2 regions of the Devosia lucknowensis genome follow, and region 1 is predicted to be linked to the other one. Evidence: predicted binding sites of a transcription regulator. Region 1 holds the regulator's gene; the other holds the start of a gene.

Region 1 (4,553 bases):
CGATTTTGCCGTCGGCCAGGTACTGGTGGCGGCGGGCACACGGCTGACGCCGATGCAGATCGCAGTGGCGGCGGCTGCGAATGCGGCCTCGCTGGCCGTCGCGCGGCGGCCGCGGATCGCGCTCCTCGCGACGGGCGACGAACTGGTGCTGCCCGGCAACCGGCTCGAGCCGGACCAGATCGTCGCATCGAACAGTTTCGGTCTTGCTGCGATGCTGCAGCCCTATGCCGAACGCATTGTGGATCACGGCATCGCCTCGGACGACCGCGTCGTCCTGCGGTCACGCCTCGAGGCAGCATTCGCGGATGCGCCCGATATCCTCATCACTACCGGCGGCGCCTCGGTGGGCGAGCATGACCTGGTGCAGGACGTGCTCAAGGACCTGGGCGTTTCGCTGGATTTCTGGCGCATCAACATGCGGCCGGGCAAGCCGCTGATGTTCGGCACGCGCGACAAGACGCTGGTATTCGGCCTCCCCGGCAATCCGGTTTCGGCCATGGTGACAGCGACAGCGTTCATCAAGCCGGCATTGCGCGCGTGGCTCGGTCACTCGGCCGCGGCGGACTGGAGGTTGCCCCTCGCCTCGCCCACGCCTGCCAACACCGCCCGACGCCATTTCATGCGCGCGCGGCTGGTGCAGTCCCCGTTCGGGCCCGCCGCAGAGCCGATCGCGCAGACCGATAGCGGCCATACATCGTCCCTCGCGGCCGCGGACCTCCTCATCGTGCAGCCGGAGCATGATCCGGGCCAGCCCACAGGCGCTGTCGTCGCCGCCATTCCGATCGACGCCTTCTGAACTCCGTCGGGACCGCGCGCCAGTTTGTCGGCTCCCAAAAAAATCCTCCGCCACCGCGGGCATTGCAGAACATAAATGGAACATGTATTGTCGTTCCGTCTATGTTCCGATTCTGGGGTCAACGGGCCAATGCTCACACGCAAACAACATGAGTTGCTGATGTTCATCCATGAACGGATGAAGGAAAGCGGCATTCCCCCGAGCTTCGACGAGATGAAGGACGCGCTGGACCTGGCGTCGAAGTCCGGCATCCACCGCCTTATCACCGCGCTGGAGGAGCGCGGCTTCATCCGCCGCCTGCCGAACCGCGCGCGGGCCCTCGAAGTGGTGAAGCTGCCGGATTCGATGAACCCGTCGCTGGGTGGCCGCAAGGCGCGGTTCGAGCCTTCGGTGATCGAGGGGAGCCTGGGCAAGGTCAGCGCAACTCCGGTACGCGGCATCGCCACGGAAGAATATGCGCGGCCGGTGTCTATTCCCGTCATGGGCCGTATTGCCGCTGGCACGCCGATCTCGGCGATCGAACAGCATACGCATACGATCCAGGTGCCGCCCGAAATGCTGGGGGCGGGCGATCACTATGCGCTCGAAGTGCGAGGTGACTCGATGATCGAAGCCGGCATTTTCGATGGCGATACTGTCGTCATCAAGAAGCAGGAAACAGCCGGCACCGGCGAGATTGTCGTAGCGCTCGTCGATGATGAGGAAGCAACGCTGAAGCGACTTCGCCGCAAGGGCGATACCGTGGCGCTCGAGGCGGCAAATCCGGCATATGAGACGCGGATCTTCCCCCCTGACCGCGTGAAGGTGCAGGGCCGGCTGGTTGGGCTTCTCAGGAAGTACTGATATCTCGGCGGCACGCGGACGATCCTCATGTCGGAGGACGTGGCAAGTTCGCGCCTTGGCGGGACGAGCAGGTATCCGGGCTGACGCTGGCGTCGCCCGGATGGTGTGAAGCGGTAAATCGGGGCCGTTCGTGTCCCGACTTGCGTCATTGCCGGGCTTGTCCCGGCAATCCCCATTCACCGCGGCATAGAGCACCGGGACACGTCCAGTGGTGGCGATGAGGGACAGTTCAGTCTCTGAACGAGTTCACCCCGCGGATTCCCAAGCGATCTCGCGATATGGATCCCACGCTTGCTTGTGGCGCTGACTGTCGCGGGTGCATGGCATGGACTACCGACTTACGTATGGCGGTGGCGATGTGGGACCGTTCTAGATCGGTGCGAGTTCACCCCGTGGGTTCCAAGCGACCTCGCGGTATGGCTTGCGCCGGGAGCCGTGTCCGGTCAGGGCCACCGAGTGAACTTGCGAGGAGCAGCGTTCAATCTGGAAGCGTGCTGCGGGCTTTCAGGTAAACGCCGACGGCGCTCAGCGCGAAGGCGAATGCCCGTCCGCAAGGCGACAGTCGGCATGGCCGAAAAGAAGCAGGTTCCGCGATGTGTCACGAGAGACGTGGTCGGTGAGTTTGGCGTCGGATCTGGCAACGAAGCGGCAGGCTGCTTGAAGCTGGAACGGCTTGGGGTCTGCGTTTTGCGCCGCCGCAACTTCGTGTCCTGGCCTTTTCGGGCGTATCGTGGTCATCGCCATTGAGGACGATGTTGCCGGTGGTGTTGGTGCCGTCGCCGATGGTGATCGTGGCAGTCGCGGCATTGGTACCCGCGTCAGCAAGATCCCCGAAGCCCGTGGTGGTCGCATCGAACGTGCCGCCACTGGTTCCATCGTCATAAACCCAGCCGCCCGCAAAGTTGATTTCAGAATTCGGGCCAGTCGAGGTGGACTGAAGTTTGATCTCGGTGCCGTTGTCGGTCAGCGAGAAGCTTGTGGCGTCGAACCCGACTGCCACGATTGCAGCCTGCATGGCCGCGCGGAATTCACCGATGGTGTCGAGATCGCCGTCATTGCTGGTGGATGCGGCATCGGCAATCGTCTTGTTCATGATGACCTGCCTGGTCGAGCCGTCAATGGTGAGATTGAAGGTGATGCTGTCGCCAGGCGATTTTTTTTGGGGTCAGCCGCGGTTGTTTCTCTGAGACATGCGCGAGACATGCCCAATGGTGACGTCAGCAGAATGCGCGGAACCGTAGTGCGATTGACCGATTGCTGCCTTGCGACAGCATCTTTGGAACCACCGGCCTGAGTGGGAGGACGCTCTACTTTCGGGGCACTAAAGCGTGTCTCAGGAACGCTCGCTTGGTTGCGGCATTCATCCATCATGGAGGAACGCGCAATGACTTCTGGTCCGCTCAGGCTCGGGTTTCCGGTCAAGGTGCTCGGCAATCCGGCCCTCAAGAGCAACGACGCCAGACGCGCGCAGTCTAACCCGCATCTGCGGGTATCGCTCGGATACCTCGCCGAAATATTCGACTATCTGGCCAAGCACGAGATCGGCATGTACCGGATGTCGTCGGACCTGGCACCCTACGCGACCCACCCCGACATGCCGCAATTCCACTCGATGGTGAACGATTGCGCTGCCGACCTCGCCGCCTTGGGGCTGAGGGCGCGGGAGCAGGGATTGCGGCTCTCGTTCCACCCGAGCCAGTTCATCGTGCTCAACAGCCCCGACCCGGAACTGGTGCGCAAAAGCGTGTGGGATCTCACCAGCCAGGCCGAGATGCTGGACCTGATGGAACTGGGCCCCGAGGCAGTGCTGGTGGTTCACGTCGGCGGGGTCTACGACGACAGGATCGCAGCCCGCCAGCGCTGGATCGAAACCTGGCCGACCCTGCCCGAGCCGGTGCGGCGGCGGCTGGTGCTGGAAAATGACGACCTGCGGTTTTCCTGTGCGGACGTGCTGCATATTCATGAAGCGACGGGCGTTCGACTGATTTTCGATCACCAGCATTTCTGGTGTCTCAATCAAGAGGGGCTGGATTTGCGCGAGACGCTGGAGCGCATGCTCCGCACCTGGCCAGGCGACACGCGGCCCAAGATCCACTTTTCGTCACCCCGAACCGAATTACGGCAGCTGAGCCGCAAGAACCGCAAGACCGGCAAGACGGAAATCGTCAACATCGCGCCGGTCTGGACCGGGCATGCAGATTTCGTGCAGCCCTTCGAATTCATCGCCTTCATGCGGATCGCGCAGGGGCTGGAATTCGATGTGATGGTCGAAGCGAAAGCAAAGGACCTGGCGCTGATCCGGCTGCGGCCGGACTTGGTACGGTACGCGCCGGATGTCGCGGCGCGCTTCGGGCTTTTTGATGCCCAGCAGGATGCGCTGGATGGCGAGGAGGCCTCATTGCTTGTAGCAGGCGGGGAGTAGGTTGGGCGAGGTCAAATTCACTGTGATGACCGAGCATGGGCTCCCGCATATGCCGGAGTGACACCGGTGTGTGTGATAGAACCGCGTTCAATCTCAGCGGTCACCCAAGTGAAAACGCCGCCGGGGTGGCCGGCGGCGTTTTGTCATTGCGTGTTGAGCTTAGTGGTTGTCGCGCGGCAGGCCTTCGGTCTGGGCGATGCGCTGGTATTTCTGGGCGGGCTTGAGGATGGCACCATCGCCCAACTGGCCAACGAGCGAGCGCTGAATTTCCTGCCACGGGGTCTGGTGCTTGGGGAATTTATAGCCCCCTTCGGCTTCCAGCGCGGCGCGGCGGGTGGCGATCTCCTCGTCGGAAATCAGGATATCAGCCTCACCCTTGGTGAGATCGATCCGCACCTTGTCGCCGGTCCTGAGAATGGCAAGATTGCCGCCCGCAGCCGCCTCGGGGGACGCGTTGAGGATGGAGGGTGAACCCGACGTGCCCGACTGGCG
Region 2 (4,553 bases), 750 kb from region 1:
CATGCCGCCCTCGGGCTTGCGGATGAAGACCGCCGCGACGATGGCAAAGAGCGAGATGATCGCTCCGACCAGGAAGGCGGCGCGGATGCCACTCGCCAGCGCCTCGACCGGGTCCACCCCTTCAGCGGTCAGCGCCGCCGTCCGGATGGTCATCAGCGCGATGAAGAGCGCGATGCCCGCGGCACCGGCCAGCTGCTGGATCGAGCCAAGCACCGCCGAGGCGTGCGAATAGAGCTCCATCCGCACCGACCCCATGGACGAGGTGAAGACGGGCGTGAAGATCAGCGCGAGGCCGATGCTCAGCACGACGTGCCCGGCCAGGAGTGCCCAGGGCGAGGTGTCCTGGCCCACCAGCGTAAGTGCCCAGAGCACGGCGGAAACCAGGATGGTGCCGGGCACGGCCAGCATGGTCGGACCGACCCGGTCGAACAGCCGTCCGACGAACGGCCCCATGAGACCCATGATCAGGCCGCCGGGCAGCAGCAGCAGACCGGTCTGCAAGGTATCGAGACCGACTACGCGCTGCGTGTAGATCGGCAGCAGGATAACCGTACCGAACAAGGCCATCATGGCGATCAGCATCAGGCTGACCGATACCGTGTAGTTGCGCGACTGGAAGACGCGCAGGTCGAGCAGCGCCTTGTTTTCGCGCTGCAAGCCCAGCTGCCGCCAGACGAACAGGCCCATCGCGACGACGCCGACGGCGATCGGCGCCCACAGGGGAATGGCCGAGGGTTCACCGGTATGCGCAAAGCTTTCGCCAAAGCTCGAGAGACCATAGACCAGACCACCGAATGCCAGGGCCGAGAGCACGACCGACAGGTAATCAAGCGGTGCGTATCGGGGCGTCGAGACGTTGCGAATGCGGGTGGCGCCGAGCACAAGCGCGCCGAGCGCGATGGGCAGGGTGAAGTAGAACATGAACCGCCAGTCGAAATGGGCCAGGATGAACCCACCGATGGTCGGTCCGATGGCCGGAGCGACGGACATGACGATGGAGATGTTGCCCATGGTCTTGCCGCGCGCCTCGGGCGGCACGAGGGTCATGACCGTGGTCATCAGCAACGGAATCATGATCGCCGTACCAATGGCCTGGATCACGCGACCGCCAATCAGGAGTTCGAGCCCGGGCGACACGGCGCAGATCAGCGTGCCGAACGAGAAAACCGAGATCGCGAGCAGGAAGATCGGGCGCGTGTTGAGCCGCTGCAGCAGGAAGCCGGTGATCGGGATCACGACCGCCATGGTCAGGAGGAACCCCGTGGTCAGCCACTGTGCCGCGCTTGCTTCGACACCCAGGTCGGTCATGAGATGGGGGATGGCCACGCTCATGATGGTTTCATTGAGAAACACCACGAAGGTCGAGACCAGGAGAATGGCAATGACCAGCCGATTGCGGGCGGCATTGTCGGGATGATGCGCGGCGACGTCGGGCGTCGCTGCATCCATAGTGGCGTCGAGTGTCATCTCGTGTCCCTTTCGAGATTATCGTTTCCACCATGCGACGGGGCCGCCGCATGAATTTCGACAGATCAATCATAAAATTCTGCGACAGCGACTGTCAGGAATGCGCTGTTCGGGAGCGAAGAGGCCTTCCGAACGCAAAAAATCGCGAGCTGGCTCGCGCTGGCTGACAGGGCCGACGGGAGCGGTTCTCTACGCCTGGAAGGCCCCGCGGTAAAGGCTTGTAATGCATGCCCGTCATGCCGATATCTGATCCGGCGGCCAATATGGCCGCAATCATGTTCTTGTTCTGTTCTCATCAAGCTGCTAGCGTTGGGATGCGTCGGATGGATGTCGATTCCATCGGCCGTCCAGCCAGGAGACAGGATCATGGCCGCATATCAGGCCCCCTCTTTCGAAGCCCTCGAACGCTTGAGCAAGAGCCGCGATGCGGATCTGGCACGGCGCGAACTCATGCAACCAGACCGTATTCGCGGTCGCGGCGCGCAGAGCAACCGCACGGGCAGGTTTGAGCCGCACCAGCGCGACAGCTTCGACGATGGCTGGGGCGTGGTCGAACCGATGCCGGTATTCGAAACGGTCGAACATGTCGAACGCGCCAAGACCATTATTACCACCAATGATAGCCCCGATATCGGCTTCGAGCGCTCGATCAACGCCTACAGGGGCTGCGAGCACGGCTGTTCCTATTGCTTTGCCCGTCCGACCCACGCCTATCTCGGTCATTCCGCTGGCATCGATTTCGAGCGCGACATCTACGTCAAGGCCAATGCCGTCGAGGCCTTGCGCGCCGAGCTGTCCGCGAAAAACTACCGCCCCAAGCCCATCGCCATGGGCACCAATACAGATCCCTACCAGCCGGCAGAACGCAGCCACAAGCTCACGCGGGGCATTCTCGAGGTCATGCTCGAAACCCGGCATCCCGTGATGATCACCACTAAGTCAGCGCTGATCATTCGCGATCTCGACATCCTCACGGAGCTGGCCAGGCTCAACCTGGTGAAGGTGGCCATTTCGGTCACCTCGATGGATCACAAGCTCAGCCGCAAGATGGAACCGCGCGCATCTTCGCCGGCCCGTCGGCTTGAGGCCATACGCCTGCTCAGCGAGGCCGGCGTGCCCACGGCCATCTTCGCCTCGCCCATGATCCCGGCGATCAACGACATGGAGCTTGAACGCATTCTCGATGCCGGTAAGGCCCAGGGTGCGGTCAGCGCCTCGATGATCCTGCTGCGGCTTCCGGGCGAAGTGCGGGACGTGTTCCGCGAATGGCTGCTGCGCCATTTCCCCGATCGGGTCCGCCATGTCCTTTCGCTCGTCCGCGATACGCGCGGCGGCAAGGACTATGACTCGCGCTGGGGCGTTCGCATGACCGGCGAGGGCCCCTATGCCACGCTTCTTCGCCAGCGCTTCGAAAAGGCGCGGGAGCGATATGGGCTCGACGCCAAGCTGCCGCCGCTGCGCAATGATCTGTTCATCGCGCCCAAGGTCGATAGCCCGCAGATGAGCCTGTTTTAGCCGTCACCCGGACAAGCCGGTGGGCAATACATGGAATCGAGCGCAGCGCCCCCACCTGACCTCCCCGTCTCAGGGGGAGGTTGCGTAGAGGTTGCTCCTCAACCGAACAACCGCCGTTCGACGAATTCCAGCAGGTCCGCCCCTGTGTAATCATGGGCCGCCAGCACCGCGCCGGCCTCCACCAGTTGCTCGGGTTTCAACCCGGTCGCCAGACCGACCGTCGCGATCCCGGCGCCCGTCGCCGAGGCGATGCCGGTGCGCGAGTCCTCGAAGGCCACGCTATGGGCCGCATCGGCGCCGAGGAGCCGCAGGCCTTCGAGATAGGGCAAGGGATGCGGCTTGCCATGCGCCAGTTCATCACCGATCACCACATGCCGGAAACGGGCGCGGATGCCGATGGCGTCGATCAGCAGATCGGCATTGGGCCGCGGTGCATTGGTCACCGCCACCATGGGCACGTCGTGCGCATCGGCCCAGTCCAGGAGGCCCATCAGCCCCGCAACCGGCTCGATTCCCTTGGCGGCCAGCTCGCGGAACTTCGCCTCCTTGCCCATCATGATCTCCCACTGCCGCTCCGGCGTCTCGGCGGGGAAAAAGCGGGCGCCGATGGCGGCATTGGCCAGGCCCTGCAATTCCCTGCCGAACCGGTCCCGGTCGAATGTGTGCCCGTAGGGCGCGAAGGCGATGTTGAAGGCTTCGAGATGCAGCGGGTCGCTTTCCACCAGGGTGCCGTCGATGTCGAACAGCAGGGCGGCGCCGGGCTTGAGGGGCATGGTGAATTCCGTCTGATGGGGCCGGAAAACCACACCAAACCCGTTTCCGCGTCAATGACCGGACTAGTACTGCGTCACTTTGCGCGCATAGGCGCTCATGAAGTCGAGCGACGCCAGAACGCCGCGCAGCGACAGGCGCGTCTCCACCGGCCTCTCGACGCCCTTGAGCGGTACGCTAAGGCTGACCGCGTTCCGCTCCTTCATCGTCTCGATCACCGAGGCGAGGCGGTCCGGATCGGAAATGAAGAACTGGTTGGTGGTGTTGTGCCGGGTTTCGATGCCCTGGCCCAACACCAGTTGCAGCGGCGCCGTTCCGCCGAAGTGCAATGTCATCGGCCGCGCGGGATCGTATTCGCCTGTCGCAGGCGCCACGGTGATGGCGAGGTCGAGATCGCCGTCCAGCCGATTGCGGATGAGGGTCAGCTTGTAGGCCGGCAGATTGGCATCGTTGAGCTCCTGGCTACCGGTGCTGGCAAAACACGAATAGCCATAGAAATCGGTGGCGTCCTCGTTGATGACATCCGGACAGGCGGCCAGCCAGTCGCGATGGTATTCGCGCCATTCGCCGAACGGGTGATGGAAGGGCTCCGCCGCAGCGGGGGCAGTCAACAGCACGAGGGCCCAGAGGCCGGTTGCCAAGCGCATGGAAGTCTCTCTCGCCTTTGCCCCCCGGCCAGACTCTTGTATCAGGAGCACCATGAGCCGCAAAAGTGGCGGCGGGTTGTCCCGAAATCGGTCTTGCGGGCGATCATGCGCATGGAGATTGTCATGAGCACGAGATCCTTCAACGACACCACG

What was found. Region 1 encodes LexA, which represses DNA repair genes until DNA is damaged. Its sites were predicted from a motif close to TGTTCNNNNTGTGTTCNG; they were not measured.
Region 2: a site for LexA is predicted at 1,744-1,761, ahead of CCK88_RS01440 (PA0069 family radical SAM protein). Genes of this name have one in related genera too.

What each region holds. Positions count from the first base shown of each region.
Region 1 is NZ_FXWK01000001.1:1,038,403-1,042,955, reverse strand. It holds gene CCK88_RS04910 (molybdopterin molybdotransferase MoeA) at 1-796, shown strand, start outside; gene lexA (transcriptional repressor LexA) at 926-1,639, shown strand; gene CCK88_RS04900 (hypothetical protein) at 2,238-2,732, opposite strand; gene uvsE (UV DNA damage repair endonuclease UvsE) at 3,024-4,061, shown strand; gene CCK88_RS04890 (IlvD/Edd family dehydratase) at 4,221-4,553, opposite strand, start outside.
Region 2 is NZ_FXWK01000001.1:291,421-295,973, reverse strand. It holds gene CCK88_RS01445 (MDR family MFS transporter) at 1-1,467, opposite strand, end outside; gene CCK88_RS01440 (PA0069 family radical SAM protein) at 1,834-2,982, shown strand; gene CCK88_RS01435 (HAD family hydrolase) at 3,081-3,755, opposite strand; gene CCK88_RS01430 (hypothetical protein) at 3,819-4,400, opposite strand; gene CCK88_RS01425 (DUF4180 domain-containing protein) at 4,524-4,553, shown strand, end outside.